DNA from 4 places in the Heyndrickxia faecalis genome. Region 4 is predicted to be linked to each of the others. Evidence: predicted binding sites of a transcription regulator. Region 4 holds the regulator's gene; each other region holds the start of a gene.
What was found. Region 4 encodes LexA, which represses DNA repair genes until DNA is damaged. Its sites were predicted from a motif close to CGAACATATGTTCG; they were not measured.

Region 1: a site for LexA is predicted at 3,283-3,296, ahead of recA (recombinase RecA). Genes of this name have one in related genera too.
Region 2: a site for LexA is predicted at 5,549-5,562, ahead of addB (helicase-exonuclease AddAB subunit AddB). Genes of this name have one in related genera too.
Region 3: a site for LexA is predicted at 6,399-6,412, ahead of ruvA (Holliday junction branch migration protein RuvA). Genes of this name have one in related genera too.

What each region holds. Positions count from the first base shown of each region.
Region 1 is NZ_CP158453.1:2,193,048-2,201,172, reverse strand. Features, by position in the region: gene ABR335_RS10715 (DUF3388 domain-containing protein) at 1-170, shown strand, start outside; gene ABR335_RS10710 (helix-turn-helix domain-containing protein) at 187-1,092, shown strand; gene pgsA (CDP-diacylglycerol--glycerol-3-phosphate 3-phosphatidyltransferase) at 1,149-1,727, shown strand; gene ABR335_RS10700 (competence/damage-inducible protein A) at 1,891-3,123, shown strand; gene recA (recombinase RecA) at 3,391-4,458, shown strand; gene rny (ribonuclease Y) at 4,941-6,503, shown strand; gene ABR335_RS10685 (TIGR00282 family metallophosphoesterase) at 6,590-7,390, shown strand; gene spoVS (stage V sporulation protein SpoVS) at 7,765-8,025, shown strand.
Region 2 is NZ_CP158453.1:2,610,750-2,618,874, reverse strand. Features, by position in the region: gene ABR335_RS12795 (fatty acid--CoA ligase family protein) at 1-554, shown strand, start outside; gene ABR335_RS12790 (AzlC family ABC transporter permease) at 934-1,662, shown strand; gene ABR335_RS12785 (AzlD domain-containing protein) at 1,659-1,961, shown strand; gene ABR335_RS12780 (M48 family metallopeptidase) at 2,043-3,290, shown strand; gene ABR335_RS12775 (IDEAL domain-containing protein) at 3,419-3,652, opposite strand; gene ABR335_RS12770 (competence protein ComK) at 3,808-4,371, shown strand; gene ABR335_RS12765 (TIGR00266 family protein) at 4,499-5,287, shown strand; gene addB (helicase-exonuclease AddAB subunit AddB) at 5,622-8,125, shown strand, end outside.
Region 3 is NZ_CP158453.1:1,522,657-1,530,781, reverse strand. Features, by position in the region: gene spoVB (stage V sporulation protein B) at 1-669, shown strand, start outside; gene ABR335_RS07235 (DUF421 domain-containing protein) at 703-1,356, opposite strand; gene ABR335_RS07230 (TIGR04086 family membrane protein) at 1,503-1,898, shown strand; gene yajC (preprotein translocase subunit YajC) at 1,929-2,264, opposite strand; gene tgt (tRNA guanosine(34) transglycosylase Tgt) at 2,294-3,433, opposite strand; gene queA (tRNA preQ1(34) S-adenosylmethionine ribosyltransferase-isomerase QueA) at 3,451-4,479, opposite strand; gene ABR335_RS07210 (DUF2905 domain-containing protein) at 4,515-4,721, opposite strand; gene ruvB (Holliday junction branch migration DNA helicase RuvB) at 4,718-5,716, opposite strand; gene ruvA (Holliday junction branch migration protein RuvA) at 5,733-6,335, opposite strand; gene ABR335_RS07195 (YebC/PmpR family DNA-binding transcriptional regulator) at 6,737-7,459, opposite strand; gene ABR335_RS07190 (aminoglycoside phosphotransferase family protein) at 7,571-8,125, opposite strand, start outside.
Region 4 is NZ_CP158453.1:1,884,429-1,892,553, forward strand. Features, by position in the region: gene ABR335_RS09170 (GH25 family lysozyme) at 1-767, shown strand, start outside; gene ABR335_RS09175 (hypothetical protein) at 868-1,584, opposite strand; gene lexA (transcriptional repressor LexA) at 2,034-2,654, opposite strand; gene yneA (cell division suppressor protein YneA) at 2,861-3,199, shown strand; gene ABR335_RS09190 (YneB family resolvase-like protein) at 3,196-3,849, shown strand; gene ABR335_RS09195 (DUF896 domain-containing protein) at 3,940-4,173, shown strand; gene tkt (transketolase) at 4,292-6,298, shown strand; gene sirA (sporulation inhibitor of replication protein SirA) at 6,585-7,022, shown strand; gene ABR335_RS09210 (YneF family protein) at 7,090-7,308, shown strand; gene ABR335_RS09215 (cytochrome c biogenesis CcdA family protein) at 7,509-8,125, shown strand, end outside.

The DNA of each region.
Region 1 (8,125 bases), 310 kb from region 4:
CTGTTAAAGTGGTGGAACACCCGGATATTTTCGTGCAGCGTTCGGAATACACGCTTGATGATTTTGATTACATTATTGAGTTGAGAGAAGACCCGTCACAGGAAATTACATATGACTTACTCCAGCAAAACCGGATGTTTCAAGGCGAATTTGGAGGATTTGATTACTAGATTGGCAGGTGTTACCATGACGGAATTAGGGAATCGTTTAAAAGAAGCAAGGAAAGAAAAGGGCATCAGCCTGGATGATTTGCAGGAGATGACCAAGATCCAAAAAAGATATTTGAAAAACATTGAAGAAGGAAATTATGATTCAATGCCTGGAAAATTTTACGTCCGGGCATTTATTAAGCAGTATGCCGAGGCAGTCGGGCTTGATCCGGAAACTTTATTTGAAGAGTACCAGAGCGACATCCCCCGTACGGAACAGGAAGAATTTCCCGAGCAACTTTCGCGGGTGCAGACGTCCTCCAAAAGGGCCGCACCGGATACCGTCAAGATGATGAACGTGCTGCCAAGGATCCTTGTGGTCGCCGCCATCATCGCGATTTTATTTTTGCTTTGGTTTGTCGTATATAAGTTTGCCGGTCACAACACAAAGGAAAAGTTAAACAGCGGGGCTTCCGGCGATGTGAGCGTACAAAAAGAAAACGTCAAATCGGCTGAAAAGGTGTCATCCGGCAAAAACACCGGCAGCTCTTCCGAAAAAAAGGCGGCGAAAACGTCAAAAAAACCGGCCTCGAAAACGAAGAAAACAGCCCAAAAACTGGAAACCGTATCTTCAAGCGGGTACACGACCACCTATAAACTGGCCGGCACCAACCAGTTCAAACTTGAACTGAAAGCAAACGGCGGACGGTCATGGGTACAGGTGAAAAACAGCGACGGTTCAACGAACTTTCAACAATTGCTGAATGACGGGGACAGCCGGACAGCGGATCTGTCAAAACAAAAACAAGTCACGATCACGGTCGGAAACACCGTCAATACGGAAGTGTATATCAATGGCAAAAAACTAAAATACAATATTCCGGCATCCAAAGAAGTACGCCAGGATATGATCGTCCAGTTTAACGGGTCACAAACGAAATAAGCCTTGTTTTAAGGCTTTTTCTTTGGAAAATATATAGACAGTTGGAGGAAAAGCCAGTGAATTTGCCGAATAAAATTACTGTATCACGTGTATGTTTAATCCCTGTTTTTTTACTCATCATGGCGGTGCCGTTCGATTGGGGCACCTTTGATTGGCTGGGAGCCAAAATTCCGGTCACCCATTTTGTCGGTGCGGTGATTTTTGCCATTGCCTCTATGACAGACTGGATCGACGGCCACTATGCCCGCAAATACAATCTCGTTACCAACTTCGGGAAATTTCTCGATCCGCTTGCGGACAAACTGCTTGTTTCAACGGCGTTTATTTTGCTCGTTGGGCTCAAGCTGGCGCCGGCATGGATTGTTGTCGTAATCATTGCCCGCGAGTTTGCCGTGACAGGCTTGCGACTGATTTTAGCAGAGGGCGGGGAAGTAGCAGCAGCCAATATGCTTGGGAAAATCAAAACATGGACGCAAATCATTGCCATCCTTTTATTGCTGTTGCATAACTTCCCGTTTTCGGCGCTCTCTTTCCGCATGGATCTGGTCGCTTTGTGGGTGGCGCTCATCTTTACCATCTGGTCAGGTGCTGATTATTTCTATTTAAACCGGGGCGTACTTGCCCGCTCGAAATAACCATGCAGTGAAAGGCAGCCTTTCACTGCTTTTTTGCCCGCCGGTGGCTTGTGCTAATCCGGCACGGGAGAAAAAGGCAGCCATTGCTTCGAGTGGATTTGCGGCCTGGATTACGCCGCCATGTGTTCGTTTTTTTGCTCTAAAAGAAAGGGAGGAATGGAAAGTGAATGCCGAAATTATTGCAGTCGGTTCGGAACTTTTGCTTGGCCAGATCACCAATACAAATGCCACATTTATTGCCGCACAATTGGCAGAGATCGGCGTGGATGTGTACTACCAGACCGTTGTCGGTGATAACGCAGAGCGGCTCGAAGCGGCAATCCGGACAGCGGAGGGTCGCGCCGATCTATTGATTTTTACGGGTGGGCTCGGTCCGACAAAGGATGATTTAACAAAAGAAACGATTGCATCGCACATCGAAAAAAAACTGGTGACAAACGAAGATGCCATGCGCTCCATCGAACAGTTTTTTATCCGTACAAAACGAAAAATGACGGAAAACAACAAAAAGCAGGCACTGGTCATCGAAGGTTCAAAAGTGTTTCCGAATGACCACGGTATGGCGCCGGGCATGCTGGCCAAAAGCGGAAACCACTATTATATGCTGCTGCCCGGCCCGCCGCATGAACTGGAACCGATGTTTATCCATTACGCAAGCCCCGCGATCCAGGAAGAACTGGAAACGATCGAAAAAATCGAATCGCGCGTCCTCCGCTTCTTCGGGATCGGCGAATCCCAGCTGGAAACAGACATCCGCCATATACTGGACAGCCAAACCAATCCGACTGTTGCTCCGCTTGCGAAAGAAGGGGAAGTGACACTTAGGATTACGGCGAAACACCAGTCGGCGGAAACGGCGAACCAAATGATCGATCAAGTGGAAAAAGAGATTATGCAAATTGCCGGATCGTATTTTTACGGTTATAACGATACGACATTAATGGAGGCCCTGCTCGAAAAGCTTTCGAAAAAACAGCTGACGCTTGCCTGCGCGGAAAGCCTGACTGCCGGCAAATTTGCAGCGGAAATGGCGTCCATCCAGGGTGTCAGCACAATGTTGAAAGGCGGCGTTGTCGTCTATTCAAACGAAGCGAAGATGAAGCTCGCCAAAGTGAAAAAAGAAACGCTTGACAAGTACGGCGCCGTCAGCAGCCAGTGTGCAAAAGAACTGGCGGAAAATATCCGTAGCATTATGGATGCCGACATTGGCATCAGTTTTACAGGCGTGGCTGGCCCGGACTCCCTTGAAGGCCATCCGCCGGGAACCGTGTGGATCGGCATTGCGATAAAAGGGAAAGAAACTGCCACTTATCTGTTGGAACTTCCCGGATCCCGCAACAACGTCCGCACGCGATCGGTGAAATACGGCTGCTGGCATTTGCTGAAACTGCTTTAGGTCGAAAGCCGCTTCTGCTCATGGCAAGTGACGGAAGCGGCCTTTTTATAAAAAAATTTGTTTGCCAAAAATTCAATTTTCGGCTCTTTTTGCCGGGGGAATTTTCATTTTTACAGGGGGAAAACCCCATTTTTTTGCCGGATTTTTGCAAAAAAGAGACGAATGAGCGTTCGAGATTTTGCTTGGCAAACAAAGAAAAAACGGGTATAGTATAGATATAGATTCATTGCTTTCGAGAGTTTGGAATGAATAAAAGGAGGAAATTTTGTGAATGATCGTCAAGAAGCCTTAGACAAGGCTCTGAAACAAATAGAAAAGCAATTTGGTAAGGGTTCCATTATGCGGTTGGGCGAGCAGACCGACCGGGTTGTCTCCACGATCCCGACCGGTTCGCTTGCGCTTGATATTGCCCTTGGTGTCGGTGGTTACCCGCGCGGCCGTGTCATTGAAATATACGGCCCTGAAAGTTCTGGTAAAACAACGGTTGCCCTGCATGCGATTGCGGAAGTCCAGGCACAGGGTGGACAAGCGGCGTTTATTGATGCGGAACATGCACTTGACCCGGTTTATGCCCAAAAGCTCGGTGTCAATATTGATGAGCTGCTCCTGTCCCAGCCGGATACGGGCGAACAGGCGCTGGAAATTGCGGAAGCGCTCGTCCGCAGCGGCGCAGTGGACATTGTAGTCGTTGACTCCGTTGCTGCGCTTGTGCCGAGAGCGGAAATTGAAGGGGAAATGGGCGATTCCCACGTCGGCCTCCAGGCACGGCTGATGTCCCAGGCGCTGCGGAAATTATCGGGTGCAATCAACAAATCGAACACGATTGCGATTTTCATTAACCAAATCCGGGAAAAAGTCGGCGTAATGTTCGGTAATCCTGAAGTCACACCGGGCGGCCGTGCGCTCAAATTCTACTCATCCGTGCGCCTTGAAGTGCGCCGTGCCGAACAGATCAAACAAGGGAGCGACATTGTCGGCAACAAAACGAAAATCAAGGTTGTCAAAAACAAAGTAGCGCCTCCGTTTAAAACGGCAGAAGTGGATATTATGTACGGCGAGGGGATCTCAAAAGAAGGCGAGATCGTCGATATGGGAAGCGACCTTGACATCATCCAAAAAAGCGGGGCCTGGTATGCTTATAACGGCGAGCGGCTCGGCCAGGGGCGTGAAAATGCGAAGCAATTTTTAAAGGAAAATGCGGATCTGAAAAACGAGATTGCCGCAAAAATCCGGGAACATTACGACCTGACAGAAGATGCCGGTTCCCATGAAACCGAGAAAGCTATAGATGAACAAGAAGCTGTGGAAGGACAGGAAGAATTAAATTTGGAGTAACCGGTGTATAAGCGCCTGAAATGCTGACCGCATCCAGGCGCTTTTTGCCGTCCATTTACCGCACTTTTTTGCGCCACAAAATCTGCATGGCGGAGAGGAATCAACACAAATTTACAATGGCAATCTTTCCGCTTCACTTGACAATAAAAATTCCCACCTTTAAAATTAATATGTATATTTTATTTTTCTAAAAATGACTTTCTCCTGTACGGAAAGCAAATCCTCCCGGAAGTTTCCGGAAGGGGGGCCGGTTTTTTCATCCGGCGGCTTTTCCGCATGCGGCTGATGGAACCATCCTTGTCTTCAGCCGGACCGGGACGAAACGCATGATTGGGTTTTCATGCATATACACCGGAGGGGCTTGCCCCGGGATCGACGTTTTACTTTTTAAGCCAGGCGCTGTATACTGTAAACCTAAGGATTAATGTAACAGCCGACATTTTTAACGTAGAAGAAGTTCATAGCAAGAGGAGGTGAGATTGATGGAGTCTCTCATATGGATCATCTCCCTTTTGCTTGTCCTTATCGTCGGTGTAGTTGTTGGCTATTTCATCCGGAGATCAATTTATGAAGCGAAAATTGCAGGGGCGAAAAATGCGGCAGATCAGATCGTTGATGAAGCAAAACGCGAAGCTGATCGCCTGAAAAAAGAAGCCCTGCTTGAAGCGAAGGATGAAAATCATAAACTTCGTACGGATATGGAACGGGAATTGCGTGAACGAAGAAATGAATTGCAAAGACAGGAAAACCGCTTATTGCAAAAGGAAGAGAACCTCGATCGCAAAGATGAATCGCTCGATAAGCGTGAATCGATGCTTGAAAAGAAAGAGGATTCTTTAAACCTGAGACAACAACATATTGAAGAGATGGAAAGCAAATTGGAGGAGATGGTTAACGAGCAGGAGTCTGAGCTGGAAAGAATCTCGGGCCTCAATCGCGAACAGGCGAAAGCCATCATTATTGAAAAACTGGAAAACGAGCTTTCCCATGACATTGCCGTTAAGGTAAAGGAAGCGGAAACAAGGGCAAAAGAAGAAGCCGATAAAAAGGCGAAAAGCATTCTTTCGCTGGCCATTCAGCGGTGTGCAGCCGAGCATGTTGCTGAAACAACGGTATCGGTTGTCAACCTGCCGAATGATGAAATGAAAGGCCGCATCATCGGAAGGGAAGGCCGCAATATCCGGACACTTGAAACGCTGACCGGGATTGACCTGATCATCGATGATACGCCGGAAGCGGTGATTCTTTCGGGATTCGATCCAGTGCGCCGGGAAACGGCACGCATTGCACTGGAAAAACTGGTTCAAGACGGCCGCATCCATCCGGCCCGCATTGAAGAAATGGTTGAAAAAGCAAGGCGGGAAGTGGATGAACATATACGCGAAGTGGGGGAACAAACCACTTTTGAAGTTGGTGTCCATGGCCTCCATCCGGACTTAATCAAAATTCTTGGCCGGTTAAAATTCCGCACGAGCTACGGGCAAAATGTCCTCAAGCACTCGATAGAAGTCGCATTCCTTTCCGGATTGCTGGCTGCCGAACTCGGGGAAGATGAAATCCTTGCCCGCCGTGCCGGTCTGCTTCATGATATCGGAAAAGCGGTAGACCATGAAGTAGAAGGAAGCCATGTGCAAATTGGCGTCGAACTCGCAACCAAATACAAAGAACATCCGGTGGTCATTAACAGTATTGCTTCTCACCATGGCGATACGGAACCGACCTCTGTTATCGCGGTGCTTGTCGCTGCCGCTGATGCTTTATCCGCTGCACGGCCTGGGGCGCGCAGCGAAACGCTTGAGCATTACATCAGACGGCTTGAAAAGCTGGAGGAAATCGCCGAATCGTATGACGGTGTTGAAAAATCGTTCGCGATCCAGGCGGGGAGAGAAGTACGCATTATGGTGAAACCGGAACAGATCGACGACCTGGAAGCTCATCGCCTGGCACGTGATATCCGCAAAAAAATTGAAAATGAGCTGGATTATCCGGGCCATATTAAAGTAACGGTTATTCGGGAAACGCGGGCTGTTGAATATGCAAAATAAGCGGTGACGTGTTCACCGCTTATTTTCTTTAACGTTTTGAAAAGAAAATAAAGATTGTTTTACAAAGCATAGAAAGGATTTATTGCATGAAGATTTTATTTATAGGGGATGTTGTAGGGTCATTAGGGCGTGAGATGGTGAATGAATATTTGCCGAAGTTAAAGGCGAAATACAGGCCGCATTTGACCATCGTAAACGGGGAAAATGCAGCCGGCGGGCGTGGGATTACCAAAAATATTTACCGCGGCCTGCTGGATGCAGGTGCGGATATCATCACGCTCGGAAACCATGCATGGGACAACAAAGAGATTTTCGACTTTATTGAGGATGCAAAATGGATGGTGCGCCCGGCCAATTTTCCGGACGGGACCCCGGGAAAAGGGATGGCGTTGATCAAAGCGGAAGGAACGGAGTTTGCAGTCATCAACCTGCAGGGCAGAACGTTTATGAACGCGCTCGATGACCCGTTCCGGAAAGCAGAAGAGATGGTGGCACTGGCAAGAAAAAGAACTCATTTTATCTTTGTTGATTTTCATGCCGAAACGACAAGCGAAAAGCAGGCGATGGGCTGGTTTCTCGACGGCAAAGTGTCTGCCGTGATCGGGACGCATACGCATGTGCAAACCGCGGATGCAAGAATTTTGCCAAACGGTACAGCCTATCTGACCGATGCCGGCATGACCGGGCCGTACGATGCCATTCTCGGCATGGACAAAGAAGCGGTAATGAAAAAATTCCTGACTTCGCTTCCTGTCCGTTTTGAAGTGCCGAAATCGGGAAGGAAAATATTAAGCGGATGCATCATCAGCCTTGATAAAAAAACAGGCAAAGCCGCAACGATCCAGAACATTTTAATTAATGAAGACCACCCGTTTATCTCTGAATAAACGGGTTTTTTCTTTTTCCGGATGGGTGCCGGGCAGGACAGCGCCTCTTTTTATGTACCGGTGCTTATGAAGGATGGCATAACTCGCAGAACAAAGGAATATAGTAGCAGTGAAATGATTTTTCCCGCTGTGCGGGGGGCAGCTCCCCGGAGTTTTTTTGAGCAAGAGACGTTCACGAAAGCCCGCACGACAAGCAGGAAAATCAGTAGCCTATATGCGGGGCGGCTGCCGGATTGTTTCGGACAGCCGCCCCGTTTCCAGCGAAGCCGGGAAAAGGCCGGGCTGGAAACGGGCAAGAGATACTTCACGTTCGAACATGAATCGTCACTCTGAACGGACATTCGGTTAACGGAAGGAGACAAGGAGGAGAAGGAATGGAAATATTAAAAGTTTCAGCAAAATCTAATCCTAATTCTGTAGCTGGTGCACTTGCCGGTGTTCTTCGTGAAAGAGGGGGGGCGGAAATCCAGGCGATCGGGGCGGGCGCCATTAATCAGGCTGTAAAAGCCGTTGCCATCGCAAGAGGGTTTGTGGCCCCGAGCGGTGTGGATTTAATTTGCATCCCGGCTTTCACGGATATTCAGATTGAAGGAGAAGAAAGAACCGCTATTAAACTCATCATTGAACCCCGCTGATATAGATTGAAAAGAAACGCTGTTTGCAGAAGCAGACAGCTTTTTTTTGTATGGAAAAAAGGTTTGCGGAAACTGTCATACTTTATCAGCAAAAAGAACC
Region 2 (8,125 bases), 730 kb from region 4:
CGGGATCGATCGGCACCAATATTGTCCATGTTGAAAATAAAGTCGTGGATGAGCTTGGAAATGAGGTGCCTGTCGGCGAAGTCGGCGAACTCGTAGTACGCGGTCCGAACGTGATGAAAGGGTACTATAAAATGCCGGAAGAAACGGCGGCTGCGATCCGGAACGGCTGGCTGCATACCGGGGACATGGCGAGAATGGATGAAGACGGTTACTTTTATATCGTAGACCGCAAGAAAGATATGGTCATTGTCGGCGGTTTTAATGTGTATCCGCGCGAAGTGGAAGAAGTGCTTTACGACCATCCGGATGTCGTGGAGGCAGCTGCAGTGGGCATCCCTGACCCCAATCAAGGGGAAGCCGTGAAAGTATATGTCGTATCGAAAAACAAAAATCTGACGGAACAGGCATTGCTCGATTATTGCAAAGAACGGCTTGCCAAATACAAAGTCCCGAAAGAAATTGAATTTCTGGATGAGCTTCCGAAAAACACAACCGGAAAAATTTTGCGCAGGTCTTTAAAAGAACAGCTGCAAAAACAATCGGCCCGGCCATAAAAAATCGGGATACGGAAAAGCCAAAGATTAGAAAACCGGGCGCACGGTTTCCTAGAAAAATTGCAATATGGAAGTAGGGACTGCTGAAAACGATTAAAAAATCGGCGATAAATGGCAAAAAACGCATGCAAAGCCAATCAGAATAAATCCGCCGCGGAACGGAAAACCGCTCGAAAAAGCCCGAAAGAAACGGCGGGACACCACCATTCATCGTGTCCCGCCGTTTTTTTATTGCATCTTTCTTGATAAACAACACTTTTTCAGTGCCCTTCTGAACGAAAAGCCAGATTTTTGGCATCTTGTTAGAAAAACAGACAAGGCGTATAATAGGAAAATATAAGAATATTGGATCATCATTTCAAAGCTGGGGGGATAAAAGTTGGAAGCAGCATCCATGGCGGAGGAAAAAACAGGCAGTTTCAAACCCGGGCTGCAGGCAGGCGCAAGCATTGCGATCGGATACTTTCCCATTGCGCTCACATTCGGCCTGTTGTCTAAAACAACCGGCCTGACATTGATAGAGACTGTGCTGATGAGCCTGATTGTCTATGCCGGCGCCAGCCAGTATATGGGTTTAAGTTTGATCGCTGCCGGCACAAGCCCGTTTGTCATTATCCTGACCACCTTTGTCGTCAACATCCGCCATTTTCTTATGACTGCCGCCTTGAGCCAAAAAGTGGAAGAACCAAGCAAATGGAAACGCGGATTGTTTGCGTTCGGCATTACGGATGAAACTTTCTCGGTGCTCGCCACGCGGAACGGAAAAATACCGCTCGGCTACGGATTTGGCGTCACTTTTATCGCTTATGCCAGCTGGGTCGTGAGCTCCGGGATCGGGTATGTAATCGGAGCCAATCTGCCGCAATTTTTGCAGGCAAGCATGACGGTTGCCTTATATGCGATGTTTATTGGCCTCCTTGTCCCGTCTTTGAAAAAAAGTGTGAAAGTCCTTTTTCTTGCCGCCCTTTCAGCAGCGTTCAACAGCATTTTTACCGGGTACGGCGTCATGGAGGAAGGCTGGTCCATCATCGTATCCACTTTGTTGTCAGCTGTTTTGGTCGAAATAGCGGAAACATACAAACAGAAAAAGCGGGTGAAAGAAAAATGAGCACCATCCTCCTCGTGATTATCGGCATGGGCATCGTGACGTTTTTGCCGCGGATGCTGCCGCTCGTCCTTTTGCAAAACAAAACGCTGCCGCCGTTTTTGGAAGGCATTTTAAAAAATGTTCCGTACGCCATTTTAGGCGCCTTGATTTTTCCAAAAGTGTTTTTGATCCAAAAAGATCCGCTGTTCGGGGTAATCGGCGCGGGAACGGCCATCCTCCTCGCGTTCATCGGCGCGAATGTCATCATTGTCGTGCTCGGGGCGATTGCGGTGTTGAGCTTTTATTCTTTTCTGTTTTAAGACAAAGCCGTATTGGCTGTTCTAAATGCCTTTTTCCTTGGCTACATATATAGAAGAGGACAAGGAAGGAGTGCATGTGGAGTGAAGATGAAGTGGGCGCTGCGGGCAATTGCGGCATACATCCTGTTCGGCCTTTTGATGTACTGGTATTTGTTTTATTACGCCGATGCTGCTCTTCCCGCCCAATATAAAGGGACAGCCGCAGATCCCGCTACTTTTATGAGCGGCCGCCAATTGTTTTTAAGCGAAGCATACGCAAAAATCAGGAATCTGCTTTTTTTCCTATCCGTGCCGTATGAATGGCTGTTTTATTTTTTGGTACTTGTGCTTGGCATTTCCAAAATGTTTGAAAAATGGGCAGCGGCAGTTTCACGCATCCGCCTCATTCAAACTGCGGTTTATTTCTTTTGGTTTTCGCTTGCATCCTTTTTGTTTACCTTTCCGTTCGGTTATTTGTCCCATCGTTTTTCAAAAGCGTACGGCATTTCCACCCAAGATTTTGCAGGATGGATGAAAGATGAACTGACCGATTTCTGGGTAAACTTTGCCATCATGTTTGCTGTCGTCGCGGTATTGTACGCCTTGATGAAAAAATTCCGGCGGAAATGGTGGCTCCCGGCCTGGCTGCTTTCCATTCCTTTTACGGTATTCATGATGTTTATCCAGCCGGTCGTGATTGACCCGCTGTATAACGATTTTTATCCGTTAAAAGATAAGGCGCTGGAGGCAAAAATTCTGGCGCTTGCGGAAAAAGCGCACATTCCCGCTGATCATGTGTATGAAGTGAATATGTCGGAAAAAACAAACGCCCTGAATGCTTACGTCACAGGCATCGGTTCCAACTCAAGAATCGTACTCTGGGATACGACCCTCAACCGTATGGATGATAAAGAAATTTTATTTGTGATGGCACACGAGATGGGGCATTATGTAGAAAAACATATCTACTTCGGCATCGCGGGCTATATTTTGATGATGCTCATCGGGCTGTGGCTGATTGCCAGGTGGATGAATGCGGTTGGGCGGTGGAAAGAAAGCGGGCGGTGGATGTCCGGGATTTCCAGCATCAGCTCGCTGCCTTTATTTTTGCTCATTTCCTCGGTTCTCCTTTTTGCGTCAAGCCCGCTTACCAACTGGGCATCGCGCTACCAGGAGATGCGGGCGGACCGTTATGCCGTACAGATGACGCATGATAAAAAGTCCGGGGTTGAAACGTTCCAAATTTTAACAAAAGCGGGTTTAAGCGAAGTCAATCCACCGCTTCTTGTCAAAATATTTCGCTATGACCATCCAACAATGCTGGAGCGGATCCGCATGCTGGAAGAATAAGGGATACTGAAAGTGCAGCAGGCGCGGCCTGTTCCGGGCAAAAATCTTTTGGCCGCGCCCTGCATTTGCCATTTTTATGCAAAAGAAAAGCCGTGCAAACGGGCCGGGCCTGTTTGCATGGCCTGTATTTAACCAAATTGCAGGTTGATTTTTTTCAGTTCGTTTGTTAAATGCATGAACTGCTCCTTATCGCGAAGATCAAGTACATGGTCAATTTTTCTTAACAACGCTTCTCTTTTTTTGTTCAGCAGGATCTCATTCAGCAACATGTCCGTGTAAATGTGTTCCACAAATTTCTCCATCTGAATCCGGGACTTCGGGCTTTCTTTCGGCACGTCAGAGAAAGATTTTTTGTTTTCCATGTATGATCACCTTTTTCCGCTTTTTTTTATTATACAGAGCATTTCAATAAAAAGCAATGTAAAAATTGAATTTTTCTGAAACGGTAAACAAGGAAAAAAATGCATATTTTTAGAAAAACGACTAGAAATGTAGGAAATTTGTACTATAATAGAAAGTGAATTATGAGAAAAATAGAATGGGGGAATACTTTATGCAACATGGAGAATTGGACATTCATCCAAATACGATTGCGCTGATTCCTTGCCAGGAGGGAGGAGAAACAGGGACAAAAATACTGGAAGTGGATCGGGAACGATTTGTGCCAGAACTTCCCCTGAGTATCGTGAAAAAAAGCTGTCAATACTTTGGAAGCGATTACGAAGGAAGGAAAAATGCGACAAAAAGCTTGATTCATGTTCGGCACAAGCCGCCGATCCTCGTTGATCCTCATACAGCTACCATAATTTTTCCAACAAAATCGCCCAGCCAGCCGGACTGTATTTGGCTGATCTCCGGGCATATTAAAGACCACACCCCAGAAGGCAAAAAAACTGAAGTGATTTTTTCAAACAATCAATCACTCGTATTGCCAATCAGCTACGGTTCGTTTATTAACCAGTACCATAAAGCAGCTGCTTTGCAGGTTGCTTATGAAATTAATATCCGACGCTCCCGCATGCAATTTTTGAAACAACAGGGATACAGGGCGATGGAAGACAGCGGGCTGTATTGGATTTAAGCTTGGCAGGGAGGGGGTCCCTGCCTTTTCGTCCAATAAAACGAACGCCTGCCCGGGAAATAAAAATGAAACATTGCGAACGGCAAGTCCGTATACAGGGGGTAGTGCAATTTGAGGAGGTTTGGAAATGAACAACCACGATATTGATTTTAAACTGGTCGGGGATGACATGCAGTTTGTTGAAGTCGAGCTCGACCCGCAGGAGACCGTCATCGCCGAGGCCGGCAGCTTGATGATGATGGAAGACGGCATCCGGATGGAAACGATTTTTGGCGACGGCTCGGGCAGCCAAGGCGGCATTATGGGAAAACTGTTCTCCGCAGGAAGACGGCTGATCACCGGCGAAAGTCTTTTTATGACCGCCTTTACGAACGAAGGCCGTGATAAAAAGCATGTAGCGTTTGCAGCGCCTTATCCGGGCAAAATTGTACCGATGGATTTAAGTGAACAAGGGGGAAAAATCATTTGCCAGAAAGATGCATTTTTGGCAGCGGCAAAAGGGGTTTCAGTCGGTGTTGAATTTCAGCGGAAACTTGGAACAGGGTTTTTCGGCGGGGAAGGATTTATTATGCAGAAGCTTGAGGGAGACGGCCTTGCCTTTATTCATGCAGGCGGCACGATCCAGAAACGCGAGCTCGCACCCGGCGAAACATTAAAGGTGGATACAGGCTGCCTTGTCGCCATGTCACGGACGATCGATTATGACATTGAATTTGTCAAAGGGATCAAAACAGCCCTGTTTGGGGGAGAGGGCCTGTTCTTTGCCACTTTACGCGGGCCGGGATCGGTCTGGGTGCAGTCCCTGCCATTCAGCCGCCTGGCCAGCCGCGTATTTGCCGCAATGCCGGCAGCGGGCGGTTCGAAGGATGAAGGCAGCATGGCAAAAGGCTTGTTTAATTTGTTTAACGGGGATTAAGAGGTATAAAAGCACTGCATTTTGCGGGACATTTCCCGGAACATGCAGTGCTTTTTTTCGGCATGTGTAAATATGATAGTCCGGAAGCAGGGAGAGCGCCCTGACGGCGGTTGCGCGGCCCGGCCGGATGGGAAGGACTTTTCTGGGGGCGGGAAAAGGCAGTATTTTACTTGGAAGCGGGGCATCCCCCGGTAGAAAAAACAGGAAGCATATTTTTTAAGCAAAAAGCTTGATTCATAGAAAAATATCCGTTACAATAAAAGAACAAATGTTCCTTGTCCGGCATGTTTCCGGATATGGAGCCAACTGAGCTCATCAAAAGGAAGTGAACCAATTGTCCCTTCGATTTATTACCGGGCGCCCCGGGACAGGAAAGACAGCTTTCATTCACCGTGAAATCAGGCAGAAACTGCTTGGCGATCCGGGCGGGGCACCGCTCATTTACCTTGTGCCGGAGCAAATGACTTTTTTATCGGAAACACGGCTTGCGCATGACCCTGACTTAGGCGGAATGATCCGCGCCCAGGTGTACAGTTTTACGCGCCTTGCCTGGAAAATATTGCAGGAAGTCGGCGGGATCAGCCGCACCCATGTATCGAGCAGCGGGTTAAATATGCTCATTCGGAAAATTTTAGAAGACCAAAAAGAAGAACTTTCGGTTTTCACGCGTGCGGCGGATAAGACTGGCTTTATTGATAATGTTGAACGCATTTTGACTGAATTCAAACGATTTTGCGTCTCGCCTGCACAGCTTCAGGAAAAACGTGCGTCCATCGGGGAAGCGGACGGGGAAAGGGTGCTTTCCGACAAGCTGCACGATTTGGAACGCGTCTATCAGGCATATGAACAAAAACTGGAAGGCAAATACATTGATTCGGAAGATTACTTAAGGCTGCTTGCTTCTGCCGTTGAAAAATCCCGCTATCTGGACGATGCGGAAATTTATATAGATGGGTTCCATACGTTTAACCCGCAGGAATACTTGGTGATCGGGGAACTCCTGAAAAAATGCCGCCGCGTGACGGTTGCACTCACAACGGACCGGGCTTTTCGCGGGATGCAGCCGGATGATTTATACTTGTTTCGGATGCCGGGAGAAGCCTATGCACATATTTATGAACTGGCGCGCACCTTTCAAATTGAAACGGAAGAAGACGTGGCGCTGTATGAACCGGTCCGTTTCCAGCATGAAAGTTTGCGCTTTTTGCAGTCCCGGTTTGAAGAACTCCCGTTTCCTACTTTTCTGGGGGAAAACAGCATCGAAATCTGGCAGGCGAACAACCGGCGGGCAGAAATCGAAGGCGTTGCCCGTTCCATCCGTGAAGCGGTCATGGAAGGCAGCTGCCGCTATCGTGACATTGCCCTCCTTGTCCGCAACGGGGAGGCCTATCAGGATTTAATCGAAACGGTTTTTTACGATTATGATGTGCCGTATTTTATCGACAGAAAACGGCCAATGCTGAATCATCCGCTCATTGAACTGATCCGTTCGACTTTGGAAATCATCCGCGGCAACTGGCGTTATGAACCGGTTTTCCGTGCCATCAAAACAGAATTGCTGTTTCCGCCTGGAGACACCCGTATACTGCGTGAAAAAATGGACCGGCTTGAAAACTATTGTCTGGCTTACGGCATCCAGGGAGAACGGTGGACGAGCAGAAAAAGATGGGAATACCGGCGGATCCGCGGCCTCGAACTGGAAAACCTTCCGCAAACGGATGAGGAAAGAAAAATCGAACAGGAACTGAATGAACTCAGGCTTCTGGTCACGGCGCCGATTTTGCGCCTGTCGCGGCGTTTGAAGCGCGCCCGCACCGGAAAAGCACTTTGCGAAGCGTTGTATCTTTATCTCGAAGAATTGGAGATTCCGGAAAAACTGGAAGCGCTCCGGCTTGAAAAGGAAGAAGCGGGGGATCTTGTTGCTGCCAGGGAACACGACCAGGCATGGGATGAAGTCATGGGTGTATTGGACCAGTATGTTGAAATCCTTGGCGATGAACCTGCTGATGTTGGGAAATTCTCTGCCATTATGGAAACCGGGCTTGAGTCATTAAAATTTTCCATCGTTCCTCCGGCTTTGGACCAGGTGCTCGTAGCGAATCTGGAACAGTCCCGGCTGTCCGATGTCAAACTGGCGTTTATCATTGGGGTCAATGACGGGGTCATGCCGGCGAAAATTTCCGAAGATGGCGTTTTAAATGATGAAGAGCGTGAATATTTAAGGCTTACCGGGCTTGAAATCATGCCCGGCAGCAAACGGCGCCTGCTCGACGAAGAATTTATCTTTTACCGGGCATTGACGACACCGTCTGAAAAACTGGTACTATCTTTTCCGCTTGCTGATGAAGAAGGGAAAGCATTGCTGCCGTCCCCGTTCATCAACCGGATAGAGGACATGTTCCCGGCACGCGGCGGCGCATTATGGGTGAATGACCCGGCGGAACTGGAAGAGAAACAGCAAGCCGCATACATTTCCCACCCGGCGGCTGCCATTGCTTTTGTCACTTCGCAGCTGCAGTTGAAAAAAAGAGGGTATCCGATGGCCGGCTTCTGGTGGGATACGTATAACTTTTATATGGAGAACCCGGAATGGAAAAATCGGGCGGCCCATGCTTTTTCCAGTTTGTTTTACCAAAACAAAGCCCGGAAGCTCTCCGAAAAAACGAGCCGGGAACTGTACGGCGACCATATCCTTGCTAGCGTATCGAGAATGGAGCAGTTTTTCACCTGCCCGTTTTCCCATTTTTCGACATACGGGCTGAGGCTGCGGGAACGGGATGTATTTCGTCTTGATGCGCCGAATATCGGAGATCTTTTCCACGGTGCATTGAAATGGAT
Region 3 (8,125 bases), 360 kb from region 4:
TCCTTGTCAACCGCCCTTGTGCCCGCAATCAGCGAAGCAAATTCCCGGAAAAATGCCAGACTTGTTGAACACAGGCTCCAGCAGGCATTGCGTTTTTCCCTTCTAACCGGCGGCATCTCGGTTGTCATCCTGTATGTCTTTGCAGAACCGCTCATGCAGGCGATGTACGGGACGGCAAACGGGTCACAGTTTATCAAAATCATGGCGCCGTTTTTTATTTTCCAGGCATGCCAGGCGCCGCTCCAGGCCGCACTGCAGGCAATGGATCTGGCAAAAGCGGCGATGATCAACAGCATCATCGGGGCTGTCGTGAAACTGGGCACCATTTTTGTCCTTGCTTCCCGCCCGGAGTTCGGGATCAACGGCGCCGCGATCGGCATCATGGCGGGAATGGTGCTTGTAACATTTCTTCATTTTGCAACCGTTTTGAAAAAAATCCAGTTTACCCTGTATGTCCATGACTGGGCCAAGCTTCTGGCCGTTTCGGTCGTTTCCGGCGCGGTCGGGCACTGGTGGTTCACCGGTATGATGGCACAAGACGCATCTTTCCTGCGGCTTTTAGCGGGCATTTGTTTGACCGTGGCCGTCTATACGCTGCTGCTTATAATGACAAAATTGATCCGCCGGTCCGATCTCATGTATATTCCGATCCTCAAAAAATGGTTATAAAAAAGCAATAGGCCCTGCATGTTCCGGCCGGGCTTATTGCACATCATCCAGATCAATATAAAACGCGCCATCCTGATAACTGCAAAACGAAATCCGGGCGATATCCCCGTACCCTCTTTTTTGCAGCTCGCTGCGCAGCCACGCTTCGGTTTTGTTGCTTTTCTTTAAATTGCTTTGCTGGATCTTCCCTCCGACAATGAGCGGTTCCGTATAGGATGCCGGTTTGTTTTTATTTTTGTTTTTTTTCACCACCGACAGCTGCCCGGAAGTTTCCAAAATCGCAAATTCCACATCCGCAATATTATCAATATCTTTTGAACGGAGCTGCATTAAAAGGTCGTCAAAATTGTAACGCTGCCTGCGCATTTCCTTTTCATCGATTTTTCCTTTATTGATGAGAATGCTCGGCTTGCCGTCAATCAGTTTGCGGATCCGGCTGCTGCGGAGCGAGAAAAGTGCCAGCGCGATTTGGATGCCGAGCAGGACAACCATTGGCAAAAGGGTATTTACAACGGGCTCACTGTGATTTTCAATGGCGACGACCGCCATTTCCCCGATCATGATGAACACAACAAGATCCAAAACGTTTAGTTCGCCAATCTCCCTTTTTCCCATTAACCGGAAAATAACAAGAATGGCAACATACATGAGCAGTGTCCGAAAAAAAATAATCAATAAATTTTCCAACGCCAATCCCCCCGTTCGGTCAAGGTCAAAATCATGTTTAGTATGCTCAGCCTGCGAAAAAACTTTCTAAAAATCTTTTGCCCGGTTCTTTTTGCTGTTTCCAGGCATATGCTTGTACTGAGGAAAAAGCTTGTCAAAGGGGGAGAATGAAAATCGGAGCGCAAAAATACAGTATCGGCCTTGTTTACGGGCTGGGCGTCATTTTTGTCCTGCTTGCCATATCAAGCCTCGTGATTTCACTGATTCTGCGGTTTTCGGATATGACGGAGCATGCTTTGCATACGGCGGTCACGATGATTTCTTTTTTCAGTTTATTTCTCGGGGGGCTCGTCGGCGGCGGAAAAGGAAAGAAGAAAGGGTGGCTCCTCGGCAGTTTGACGGGGATCCTTTACACAGCGATTGTTTTTCTCGTCCAGTACCTTGGTTATGATGAACTCTTTACGGTGAAACAAGCCATTTACCATGCTTGCTATATTGTTGTCGCCGCAATGGGGGGCATTTTAGGGGTCAACCTCTTCTCAGGAAGGTCACGGGAATCCTGAAAAAAAGCGCCGCATTACACGGCGCTTTTTTTATTTCGTTTCTCCGGCATTTTTTTCTGCCACTGTTTTGTCTGCTTTCTGGCTTTCGACTTTTGCTTTTTTCGCTGCAACGGATTCCGTTACTTCACGGATCGCCGAGCGGTCAAACGTCAGCCGCGTGCCGTTATCGCATCTTAAGACGACTTTATTTTCATCAATCGAATCCACGGTTGCATGCAAGCCGCCGATGGTGACAATTTTGTCCCCTTTCGCCAGATTGCTCTGCATCTGCTGGATGTTTTTCTGCCTCTTTTGCTGTGGCCTGATGAGCAGGAAATAAAACAGGACAAACAGAATCACCAAAGGCAGTAACTGAGCCCACGCCATCTGAATCCTCCCTTCTTTAGTTGCTTGTATTAGAAATTTTTTGCATCCGGACGGTTAAATCCGTATTGCTCAAAAAATTCTTCCCTGAAATCAAGCAGCCGGTCTTCGCGGATCGCCTGCCTTACATTTTCCATTAATTTTAACAAAAAATATAAATTATGGTAAGTGGTCAGACGAATTCCGAAAGTTTCGCCACATTTAATCAAATGCCGGATGTAAGCGCGTGAATAGTGCCGACATGTATAACAGTTGCAATGCTCATCAAGCGGGCGGAAATCGCGGGCGTACTGCGCGTTTTTGACAACGAGCCGGCCGGCTGATGTCATCACCGTGCCGTTTCTTGCAATCCGGGTTGGCAGCACACAGTCAAACATGTCAATGCCGCGGATGGCGCCGTCAATCAAAGAATCGGGCGAACCGACCCCCATCAAATAACGTGGCTTGTCCGCCGGAAGTAGCGGTGTTGTAAATTCGAGCATCCGGTTCATCACGTCCTTCGGCTCGCCAACGGACAGGCCGCCGATCGCATAGCCCGGAAACCCAAGCGAAACAAGGGCATTTGCGCTTTCAAGCCGCAAATCTTCATACGCTCCGCCCTGTACGATCCCGAATAATCCTTGCACATCCGGACGCCGATGCGCACGAAGACAGCGTTCCGCCCAGCGCGATGTCCTTTCCACCGACTGCTTCATATATTCATAAGAAGCAGGGTACGGCGGGCACTCATCGAATGCCATCATGATATCAGAACCAAGTGCATTCTGGATTTCCATTGATTTTTCCGGCGACAAAAACAGCTTGTCCCCGTTTAAATGGTTCCGAAAATGGACGCCCTCTTCCGTAATATCACGGATCTTGCTCAGGCTGAAGACCTGGAATCCGCCCGAATCGGTCAGGATCGCCTGGTCCCAGTTCATAAATTTGTGCAGCCCGCCTGCTTCTTTAACAATATCATGCCCGGGGCGCAGCCACAAATGATATGTATTGCTCAAAATGGTGCCGGCCCCCATTGTTTTTAATTCTTCCGGCGACATCGTCTTCACCGTGGCGAGCGTTCCGACCGGCATGAACATTGGGGTATCATAGGTGCCATGCGGCGTATGGAGTTTTCCAAGGCGGGCGCCCGTATGCTTTTCCGTTTTGATCAGTTCATAAGTAATGGCAGCCAAGTGATGCGCTCCTTCCACTATTTAATCAGCATCGCATCCCCGAAACTGAAGAAACGGTATTTTTCTTTTACCGCCGTCTCGTAGGCATGCAAAATATTTTCCCTTCCCGCCAATGCGCTTACCATCATAATAAGCGTCGACTTCGGCAGGTGGAAATTGGTGATCAGGGCATCAATTGCTTTATATTGATAGCCCGGATAAATGAAAATATCCGTCCAACCGCTTGAGGCGACGATTTTTCCGTCATGGGCGCTTGCCACCGTTTCAAGTGTGCGGGTGGAGGTGGTGCCAACAGAGACCACACGGCCGCCGTTTTCTTTTACTTCCGTAATCGTGCGGGCCGCTTCTTCTGATACCTGATAAAATTCCGCATGCATATCGTGGTTTTCAATATTTTCCTCATTGACGGGGCGGAAAGTGCCAAGGCCGACATGGAGCGTAATATAGACAATTTTCACGCCCATTGCCTCAATTTCTTTCAATAACGCTTCCGTAAAATGGAGCCCGGCAGTCGGCGCTGCGGCAGAACCCGGCTCTTTTGCATACACCGTCTGATAGCGGTCCTGGTCCTCGAGTTGTTCTTTAATATAGGGTGGCAGCGGCATTTTTCCGAGTTCATTCAGCACTTCGTAAAAAATTCCTTCGTACTGGAAATCCATTACCCGGCCGCCATGGTCCAGCTCCTCCGCACAAACGGCGGAAAGCTGCCCGTCGCCGAACCGGACAACCGTCCCTGTTTTCACACGTTTTGCCGGTTTGACAAGCGTTTCCCAGCGGTCTCCTTCGAGCTGTTTTAAAAGCAGCACTTCAATTTTTGCGCCTGTTTCGTCTTTTATGCCGAAAAGCCTTGCCGGCAGCACTTTTGTGTTGTTTAAGACAAGGCAGTCCCCCGGGCGCAAGTATTGTGTAATGTTTTTAAATACGCTGTGTTCAATTTCTCCTGTTTTTTTATCCAGTACCATCAGCCGACTGTCCGAACGATTTTTTAAAGGCGTTTGGGCAATCAGTTCTTCCGGCAGTTCATAATCAAATAAATCGAGTTTCATTGTTGTTTCCCCTTCATTTTGAATCCCATTTGCGGTTATTTGAACCGTCCAATGATATATAATAACACACTTAAGATCACGCTTAAAAGGATCGATGTTGCGATTGGAAAATAAAAGGTTGTGTTCCCTTTTTTAATGAGGATATCGCCCGGCAGCCGGCCGATTTTCGTAAACTGCATCAACAGGCCGATAGCAAAAAGAATCACGGCGATCGTCATCAGCACTTTTCCAAATCCGCTCATTCCGGTACCTCCATATGAAAATGTGCGTAGCAAAGCGGGGTCGCTACCCTGCCGCGCGGCGTGCGCTGCAAAAAGCCAATTTGCAGCAAATACGGCTCATATACATCTTCAATCGTTTCCCTTTCTTCCCCGATGCTGGCCGCAATCGTGTCGAGCCCGACAGGACCGCCCCGGAAGCGCTCTATGATCGCTTTTAACAGCTTATGATCAATATGGTCAAGCCCGCGTTTGTCAACTTGCAAAAGTTCAAGGGCATAATTGGCGATCTCAAGGGTGACCTTTCCGTCTCCTTTGACCTGGGCAAAGTCGCGCACCCTTCTTAACAGCCGGTTCGCAATCCGCGGCGTGCCCCGCGAACGCCTTGCAATTTCCGCTGCCCCCTCAGGCTCAATCGCCGTCTCGAGGATGCCGGCTGTCCGCAGCACAATTTCCGCCAGTTGCGCTTCGTTATAATATTCGAGCCGGCTGATCACCCCGAACCGGTCGCGCAGCGGTGCTGAAACCGAACCGGCCCTCGTCGTCGCCCCGATCAAGGTAAACGGGGGCAGGTCAAGGCGGATGGAGCGGGCACCCGATCCTTTGCCGATCACGATATCAAGGCAAAAGTCTTCCATTGCCGGGTACAGCACTTCTTCAATCGCTTTCGGCAGGCGGTGGATTTCGTCAATAAACAGCACTTCCCCCGGCTCAAGCGCGGTTAACACGCTGGCAAGATCGCCCGGCCGCTCGATGGCAGGCCCTGAAGTCGTCCGGATGTTCGCGCCCATTTCGTTTGCGATCACGGTGGCAAGCGTCGTTTTGCCAAGCCCCGGCGGACCATAAAGCAGCACGTGGTCAAGTGTTTCGCGCCGCCCTTTCGCCGCTTCAATAAACACGGCTAAATTATGCTTCACTTCATCCTGGCCGATATATTGCGCAAGGGTTTGCGGCCTGAGGCTCATTTCAAAGGAAACTTCCTGTTCATTTGCCTCGCCGGAAACTACGCGGTCTTCCATGCTCTCCCCTCCTCCATTATTTTACCATTGCTTTTAAAGCGAGTTTAATATATTCATCCGCAGAAAGCACTTCTTCCGGAAGTTCTGGCACCACTTTCGCGATTTCTTTTTCCGAATAGCCGAGCGCCGCCAAAGCGAGCATCGCTTCTTCGAGGTTTTGGTTGGTGGATGCAGGCACCGCTTTTTCCACGCCTGCCTCGTCCGGCATCTCCGGCACGAGGCCTTGCAGCTTTCCTTTCAGATCAAGAATCATCTGCCTTGCCGTTTTTTTGCCGACACCGGGGAATTTGACAAGGAAAGATTCATTTTCATTCTCAATGGCGTCAACGACCTGCTGTGGCTGCCCGTACGCAAGAATGGCAAGCGCCCCTTTTGGCCCGATGCCGGAAACATTGAGCAGCTTTTGAAACAGCGCCCGTTCTTCCGCCGTTTCAAAACCGTAAAGCGCGATCAAATCTTCGCGCACATGCTGGTATGTAAAAATTTTTCGTTCCTGCCCGATGCTTTTTGAAAAAATATACGGGTTCGGCGCCAGCAGCCGGTAGCCGATCCCCCCGTTTTCCACGACAACGTAATCCGGGCTCACGGAATCAATGATGCCTTTAATATATTCGTACAACCTTCCCACACGCTCCTCAAAAACTTGCTATCCCATATTGTACCACAGAACGCAACCGTTTTGGGAACGAATGTCCGGTCTTTCCCTTTTTTTCCGGCCGGATGGTTCCTAAAGATGAGGCGCTTTTCCTGTTTCCATGGCGGAAGGAAACCGGCATCCGGAGACAGATGAGTGTCCGTCCGGCATACCGGGCCGCCGCTGCCTCCGGATGGGCTTCCCCGGATTTTCAGCTGGAACAATCGCCCGGGTTTAAATGGCACGATTAGCCGCAGTGCATCGGTTTAAAACAGCACGGGCCACACTCCACAGTGTAGCCGGTTTGATACAGGCCTAACCGGCTTTGCCGCAAAAAAAGCACTTTCTGCACCCGGCCGGGCCGGGTGCAGAAAGTGACTGGGACATTATAATTCGGCGTTATGGTAAATTTCCTGGACATCGTCATCGTCTTCCAGCCTGTCCAGCAATCGCTCCATCTTTTCTTTTTGCGCTTCATCCAAAGCAATTGTGTTTTGCGGCACCATGGTGATTTCTGCCCGGGCAAATGTAAAGCCTTTTTCCTCCAGATTCTTCTTCACATCCATGAATTGCTCCGGGTCTGTATAAATTTCAAACACTTCATCGCTCGTTTCCATTTCCTCGGCGCCTGCTTCAATCACGGCAAGCAGCATTCCGTCTTCATCTATCTCGAGCCCTTCCCGCTCGATGACAAGATACCCTTTCCGGTCAAACAGGAAAGACACGCATCCGTTTTCGCCGAGATTTCCGCCGTTGCGCGAAAAAGCAACACGGACATTCGAAGCGGTCCGGTTTTTATTATCGGTTAAAGCCGTGACCATGACGGCAACGCCGCCCGGCCCGTACCCTTCATATGTTATTTCCTCGTAATGTTCGGCGTTTTGGCTGCCGTTTGCTTTCGCGATGGCGCGTTTAATATTGTCATTCGGCATATTGGCGGCCTTTGCCTTTTCAATGACCAGGCGGAGGCTTGAATTTGCTTCCGGGTCAGGCCCGTTTTTCGCCGCTACATAAATTTCCTTTGCCAGTTTTTGAAAGATTTTTCCGCGCTTTGCATCCTGCGCATTTTTTCTGCCCTGAATATTTTTCCATTTGGAATGGCCGGACATGGCCATCACTCCTTTCTGACAGCGCTGATACAGTCCCCTATTACTATACCATACTCGCCCGAAAGGAGGATGAAAATCGTTATGCCGGCGGGGAGCGCCCCTGGTTTTCCGTTATGCTTGCAAACGCCTTTTTACTTCTTTTTGAAACCGGGCGCGTTCCCCGAACTGCCCAATTGAAAGCAGAGAAAGATGCGGCCAGTACTGCTCTTTTTCTTTTTTGCCGCTTCCAGCAAAACGGTTCCACTCCCTTAAAACATCCGTCGGGTAAAGAAGCGCCTCCAGAAAAGTTTCCCGGTCCGGCGCGCCATCCAGCATTCCCCAGTTTTCAAGGGCGGCAAGCGACCATGAAGCAGCGGGCAAAACCCGGTTGCAAAACTGGAGATCATCAGTCCAGGCCGGGGCAAGGCGGGCAAGGTCAAAATCAATCAAATACAGTTTCCCGTTTTTCGCACGCAAAAAATTATGGTGGGCAACATCGCCGTGCGTGATGCAGTACGGCGGGCGGTGAAGCCAATGCTGTTTTTTTTCGAGCCGGTTTAACGCCTCGCCTGCCCATCTTTCGTACGCGGTGAAATACGTTTCCGGCAAATATCGGACAATCTGTTCTTTGTTTTCAAGAAATGCACGGTACCGCGCCTGCCATTTTCTCAGCTGAAAAAAGCGTGG
Region 4 (8,125 bases):
TTAACACTGAACTGCAGCCAAGCAAACTAACAATCTCTAAACCTTGGCTTGCCAGGTACCCTCTCTACCCGTCCACAGGACAGCCGACACCAGCCTGGTACAATGGGCAAAAAGGGGCTTGGCAGTGGTCAAGCACTTACAAGTTTACTGGCATTCCCGGCTACTTTGACGTGAGCCAGGACTATGCCGGTAAGTACACAAACGTTGCTAAAGTCGACAACGCAACAAGCACAGGTGTGGTTAAAAAGATCGGATCCTTAAGCCTGGTCGATTATCTAAAATCCAAGGGAAAAAGTGCAACGTTCAGCGCCCGCACCAAGTTGGCCAAGCAGTACGGCATTACAAACTACACTGGGACAGCCGCCCAAAACCTGGCATTGTTGAGCAAACTGAAATCCGGTGTTAAACCGGCCAAAACAAATATTGTCAATAGCAAACTGACAACATCCAGCAAGGTGCCGGCTAAAACATACACGGTTAAGCGTGGAGATACGCTGTCTGGCGTTGCTAAAAAATACGGTACCACAGTTGCCAGGTTAAAAAGCCTTAACGGCATCAAAAACGCTAATCTAATTTATGCTGGGCAAAAGCTAAAAATTTCCGGATCCGTGGCTGCCGAAAACACGAAATATGTAACCGTAAGAAGCGGGGATACTGTTTCGGAGTTGGCCGCAAAATATGGGTCTATGATCGCCAAAATCAAATCGTGGAACCACCTGGACAGCAGATATACGATTTACGTTGGCCAAAATCTGCGTGTAAAATAAGGTGTCACGGGTAAATTACTTTTACATCCTGGAGTCTGCTGGAGTCTGCTGCAAAGATAAAGCCCTCGCATTTGCGGGGGCAAGTTTGTGTGCTGCTTATTTAATTTAATTTAGATAGTTTAAGTGTTACATGCTCGTTTTTTCCTAATCTTTGTGTTCCGGTATCGCTATCGCCAGGAACTGTTTCAAATTCCCTATTATCATTTTTCTGTAATAAATCAGGGGCTTCAAAATCGATGTTCAATTTTTGCGGCGTTTTATCCTGGTTTTCGAATTTGATAAAAATGAATCCTTTGTTAATGACCGGGCCACCATAAGTAACTCCTGCTTCATTTTCCCCATTTGTCATATGGTCGATATCATCCCCGATTTCTTCAGCTGTATCAGTTATGATATCAATTTTTGTTCCCGAATAGTCAATGAATTTACCACTTTTGGTATTATCTCCTTCTTCGAGAAAAAGAAGCCCTTTTTCACCATCCGTATTTGTTGCAAGCTTTACTGCGTAATTAAGAATGAAAGCTTCATCCTTGTTCTCCCCAAAAATAATCTGATACATGCCGTCATTAGTGGGCCCATTTAAATACTCTCCTGTAATCTCATATTTCCCTGTGTTTTCATCAACAAAAGTAGTGTTCTTTTTAGCTGCAACCAATATGTCGGATGTCGTTTTAGCTACCGGCCTTTTTTCTGTTTCTTCAGTCCTGGCTTTTGATTCTCCTTTAGATGTTGAATTTGATTGTGTTGCGTTTCCCCCGCAGGCACTCAAACCAAATGTTAACAACCCTGTAATTCCAAAGATTATTGCTTTCTTCATTCTTCTTCCTCCTCGTGTTTTTCTCTTTGAATTTTCAAGTTCATGACCAAAATCATGACCAAAAAATGACCAAAAACATTTGAAAAGTAATGATAAATTTTGAAAGTGAAATCTAGAAACTTCCTTATATATAGGCATTATCAAAAATCATGAAAGTAAAAAAATGTAAAACACATGTTCCGCACACAAGTCCACCAATGGGAACGCGACCAGTATATCGAAATGTATTGAGCAAGAAACCCCTTGAAGCGTAAGGCTTTGAGGGGTTTTTGTTTAATGGGCATTTTTGCGTCGAACGCCCAGAAAAACAAAATGCCCATTAATTGCCCCGATTTTTCCTTCGAAAATAGATTGGAAGCCCAGAAATCCTCAAGTGTCACAGGCATTTTTGCCATCAAACTCGCATATGCTCTATTAAAAAAGAAGCAGCCGAAACTGCTTCTTTTTGATCAGTGCACCATTTGCCTGTACAGCCCGATGACAACGCCGAGAATGGTGACGTTTTTCAATATGATCGGTTCCATTGTCTGGTTTTCAGGTTGCAGCCGGAAGTAGTCTTTTTCCTTGAAAAATCTTTTTACTGTCGCTTCATTTTCATCTGTCATAGCGACCACGATATCTCCGTTGTTTGCCGTCTGCTGGGAGCGGACAATCACATAATCGCCGTTTAAAATCCCGGCATCCACCATGCTGTCCCCTTCAATTTCCAGCATGTAGACGGACTCGTCAGACGGGACAAGATGTTCCGGAAGCGGAAAATACTCTTCAATATTTTCTACAGCTGTAATCGGTATGCCTGCTGTTACTTTTCCGACAACAGGCACATTGACAACATTTTGGGCCGGTATTTCTTCATCATGGTCCAAAATTTCAATCGCTCTCGGCTTTGTAGGGTCGCGCCTGATCAACCCCTTGCTTTCAAGCCTTGCGAGATGGCCATGGACAGTTGAACTGGAAGCAAGTCCGACTGCCTGGCCGATTTCCCGCACGGAAGGGGGATAACCTTTTGTTTTTACTTCATGCTTGATGAAATCAAGTATCGCCTGTTGCCGTTTTGATAGTTTTGCCATTCTATTCACCTCGTCACAGTTTTGTTTGGCACCCGCGCTGCGTATGGGGACGTTTACGGGAGGAATGCCATTATTTGCTATTATTATATCATATTGCAGCAGATAAAACAAACGTAAGTTCGAAAAAATGTTGACGAAAAACAGGCGTTCGTTTTATAATAGAACTGGTGATTGGACGAACGAATATTCGCGGGAGGAAGATGGAGATGTCACGATTATGGAAAAAGTATAACTATGTTATGATTTTAGCAGGGCTTACGCTTGTTTTCGGATTTTTCATGATTGGAAGTCTGCGGGATCCATCCCCACACTATATCAAAATCAGCGTCACAGAGGGCGATACGCTTTGGAACATCGCCGGGCAGTATGCGGAAAAGGGCAAAATGTCGAGGGAAGCATTTATCAGCTGGGTTGAGCGTCATAATGATATTGACGGCAACATGATCAAAGCCGGCGAAAAAATTGTCATTCCAATAGAAAAAAATGAATTCAGCGATGATAATAGGGAACTTGCGATGAAATCACAACGGGAGACGAAAAAATGAAAGTTGTTTTATATTGCAGAGTAAGCACGGAAAAAGAAAGCCAGGAAACTTCCTTGGCGAGGCAGCGGGAAGAGCTGGAGAAGCTTTCGGATTCCCACGGTTTTCAAGTGGCCGGGGTGATCTGTGACCGGGCAAGCGGCTATGACCTGGACAGGCCCGGCATCCTTGATCTTCTTGATACGATTGAAAATGAAAAGATTGACGCCGTACTGGTGCAGGATGAAACACGGATCGGAAGAGGAAATGCAAAAATTGCATTGCTTCATTTTTTATATAAAAAAGGGATTAAAGTATATTGTTATGCGCAAAACGGAGAATTGGAGCTTTCGGAATCTGATTCAATGGTGCTGAAAATTGTCAGCATGGTTGAAGAGTATCAGCGAAAGCTGCATAACTTAAAAATTAAAAGGGGAATGGAGCGTGCAGTCAAAAACGGCTACCGTCCGGAAAAAAATTTAAAAGGGAAGCGGAATCCGGACGGCAGGGAGCGAAAGGAAGTGCCGGTTGAAGAAATTATCCGCCTGCGGGATAACGGCTTGACTTTTCAAGAAATTGCTGCGACTATGCGCGGTTTCGGCTACCAAGTTTCAAAAGCAACCGTCCACCGGCGTTACAGGGAATATATGGAGGAAACGGGGCATGATAAATAGTATCAAAACCGTTTCACGGGTGCGCTTTCGTTGCAGGCGGGTCCATATTTTAGTAAGATGGCATCAATTACGGATAAAAGGAGAGAAAATATGCTTTCAAAAGAAAAAATGGCAAGGATTAACGAATTGGCGAAAAAAGCGAAAACCGGCGCCCTGACAAGTGAAGAAGCAAAGGAACAGTCAAAATTGCGAAGCGAGTATTTGCAGGCGTTCCGCTCTTCATTCAGAAAAACGATTGAAAATGTCCGTGTGCTTGACCCGGCTGGCCAGGACGTTACCCCGGAAAAAATTAAGCAAATTCAAACAAAAAGAAAGCTGCACTAAAAAGGAAACCATCCTGCTTTTTTCTTACAAAATCCATACAAAATGGTAAAAGAGTTGTGTTATGGGTTTCACTTGCCTTAATATAGAGTTGTAACCCATGAAGAAAGGATGTTAACAGATGTTTGATAAAACGGACGAACTGGCAGTCACAACAATCCGAACATTGTCCATTGACGCCATCGAAAAAGCAAAATCCGGTCATCCGGGGCTTCCGATGGGGGCTGCACCAATGGCATACACCCTCTGGACAAGATATTTGAACCATAATCCGGAAAACCCGCACTGGTTTAACCGGGACCGTTTCGTATTATCCGCAGGGCATGGTTCCATGCTGCTCTATAGCCTGCTCCATTTATCCGGTTATGCATTAAGCATGGATGATATTAAAAATTTCCGGCAATATGGCAGCAAAACCCCGGGTCATCCGGAATACGGGCATACGGAAGGCGTGGAAGCAACGACCGGTCCGCTCGGGCAGGGGATTGCCATGTCAGTCGGAATGGCGATGGCAGAACGGCATCTGGCGGCTGTATACAATAAAGAAAATTTCCCTGTCATTGACCATTATACATATGCTTTATGCGGAGATGGCGACTTAATGGAAGGCGTATCTGCCGAAGCTGCTTCATTGGCGGGACACTTAAAATTGGGACGTCTCATTGTATTGTACGATTCCAATGACATTTCCCTTGACGGCGACTTAAATAAGGCCTTTTCCGAAAGTGTTGCCGACCGGTTTAAAGCATACGGCTGGCAGTATTTGCGGGTTGAAGACGGGAATGATATGGCACAGGTCGCAAAAGCGATCGAGGAAGCAAAGGCGGATACAAGTCGGCCGACACTCATTGAAGTGAAAACGATCATCGGTTACGGTTCTCCAAACAAATCCGGGAAATCGGCTGCCCACGGCGCCCCGCTCGGAGAAGATGAACTGAAACTAACGAAAGAAGCGTATAAATGGACATTTGAAGAAGACTTCTATGTTCCGGATGAAGTTTACGCACGGTTCCGTGAATTGGTTGTGGAAAATGGCGTGAAAAAGGAACAGGAGTGGGCGTCCCTGTTTGAGGCCTATGAAAAACAATACCCGCAGCTTGCGGCTGAACTAAAACAGGCGATAAAAGGCGGGCTGCCGGATGGATGGGACAAGGACATTCCGGTCTATGAAGAAGGCAAAACCCTTGCCAGCCGTGCGGCAAGCGGGGAAGTGCTAAATGCCGTCTCCAAACATTTGCCGTCTTTGTTCGGGGGATCTGCAGACCTTGCCGGATCCAACAATACGCGGCTGAAAGAAGACAAGGACTATATGCCGGATGCCTATGAAGGGCGCAATATTTGGTTCGGTGTCCGCGAATTTGCGATGGGCGCAGCCATGAACGGTATGGCGCTTCATGGTGGTGTCCATGTATACGGCGGCACGTTCTTTGTTTTCTCGGATTATTTGCGTCCTGCCATCCGCCTAGCTGCTCTTATGGGCCTTCCGGTAACGTACGTCTTTACGCATGACAGTATCGCTGTCGGGGAAGACGGTCCGACACATGAACCGGTTGAACAGCTTCCTTCTTTAAGAGCGATGCCGGGCTTGTCGGTCATCCGCCCCGCGGACGGCAATGAAACGGCGGCTGCCTGGCGCCTTGCTCTGTCATCTGAAAACCATCCGACAGCGCTTGTTTTGACGCGCCAAGGGCTGCCAACCTTGAAAGGGACGTCTGAAAAAGCGTTGGAAGGCGTTTCAAAAGGTGCCTATGTCGTGTCCCCTGCACAAAAAGAAACGGCTGACGTTCTCCTTCTTGCCAGCGGGTCGGAAGTCCATCTGGCTGTGCTCGCGCAACAGCAATTGGCGGAACAAAAGATTGATGCTGCTGTTGTCAGCATGCCGTCATGGGACCGTTTTGAACAGCAAAGCAAAGCATACAAAGAATCCGTATTGCCGGCACAGGTGAAAAAACGCCTTGCCATTGAAATGGCTTCACCATTCGGCTGGGAAAGGTATACCGGGGATGAAGGCGATATTTTGTCGGTTAATACGTTTGGCGCCAGCGGAAACGGTAAAACCGTTATGGAAAAATACGGATTTACCGTTGAAAATGTTGTGGCACGTGTAAAAAAATTATTGGGCATGTAATCGTTCCGGGCCTGCTTTTGCGGTATTCGCGAAAGCAGGCTCATTTTTTATGCAGGAAGGGTATAAGAAAAGGGGGACTAAAAGTGCGGGGGCTGAGCTGAATGGCTTTTCCCTTGGATGCTACCGCATAATCGGCAGCGCGTTGATGTATTTACGCTTATTTTCTTGTCTGTACATGCAATCAAATGTTTCAAACTCATTTTTTAAATTTTGTTACAACAAACGACAACTTTTTTGAGGCCCGTCCATTATAGTGAAGGTAACAAAGTTGCGGGAGTGAGATCATATGCGGTCCTATTCTATCTATCTGATAAAAGAGGAGTTTGCACAATATTATTACGGCAGGGAACGAATGTTTTTTAATCTTTTTCACCAGTATGCGCACGTTTCCGGAAGTTTGAAAAATGTCCTCAGCAGACAGATCCATTATATTACAAAGCCGATTCCGCTCTTGTCTGTCCATCATGTCTTGCAGCCGTTATTTTCTGACACCAGCAACATGACGAAAACAGGCGCTTGCCAACTTCTTTCAAAGAAAGAGGGGCAGGTGCTGGAAGTGACCATAGAAGAAAGAATGCTCCAGCTGAACGTATACGGGAGTTATGATACAGAAACCGCCGTTTTTGAAATTCTGAGGAACTTTAAAGGAGATTTGCTTGCAATCGATTATGACCATAAACGATTCGGCTGGATAAAACCGGTTAAAGAAAGAAAATTCGTGTGAGAAGAAAACAAGTATTGTATAATTCAAATGGATTTAGTACACTGTATGTGAGTGAAGGAGGTATATTATGATTTGGGTGTTCGTTCTTGTAGCCCTAATTGCTCTTTTGGCAGGCGCAGCAATCGGGTTTTTCATCGCCCGTAAATATATGATGAATTACCTGAAGAAAAATCCGCCGATTAATGAACAAATGCTGAGAATGATGATGATGCAAATGGGTATGAAGCCGTCTCAAAAGAAAATCAATCAAATGATGAATGCCATGAACAAACAAATGAAATCTTAAGCTGGGCGACCGGCTTTTGTGGTATATCCATCACCATTGTTAAGCTTCTCACGATTCTGTAAACCACTTTTTCTGCCAATTTTCTGCACAGAAAAGGTGGTTTTTGATTTCATGTTCCATTTTTATGCTTTTCACGATGTTTTTTCTCTTTCAATCAGTTTATGTTAAAATGAAAATGAGCCGGGATGGGGAGTGAACCGATGGCTGATGTAACTGTATGGCTGTCTTTCGGGGCAGGTTTCATGAGCTTTATATCTCCTTGCTGCCTGCCGCTTTATCCTGCTTTTGTTTCTTATATAACAGGCGCTTCTGTCAGCCGGTTAAAAAGCGGGGGCGGCATGCGGGAGTGGAAAAGTATCCTGCATACCGTTTGGTTTCTCGCGGGATTTTCCACTGTTTTTATTGCATTGGGGTTTGGTGCTTCCTGGATCGGGAGTTTTTTTATCCGTTACCAGGATGTCATCCGGCAGCTCGGTGCAGTCGCGCTCATTTTTTTTGGGCTGCTTGCAGCGGGCATTTTTCATCCGGGGATCTTTATGAAGGTGTACCGAATCGATATAAAAAAGCAGCCGGCGGGATTTTTGGGTTCTTTTCTCGTCGGGCTAGTGTTTGCTGCCGGCTGGACGCCCTGCACCGGGCCGATTCTTGCCTCGGTATTGGCAATGGCAGTGGCCCATCCGGCTTCTGCGTCGGTCTATATGGCTGCATATGTACTTGGCTTTTCCATACCTTTTTTTGTCCTTGCTTTTTTTATCGGACGGTTGGGGTGGATGCAAAAATACAGCGTAAAACTTTTAAAATGGAGCGGTGTTGTGAT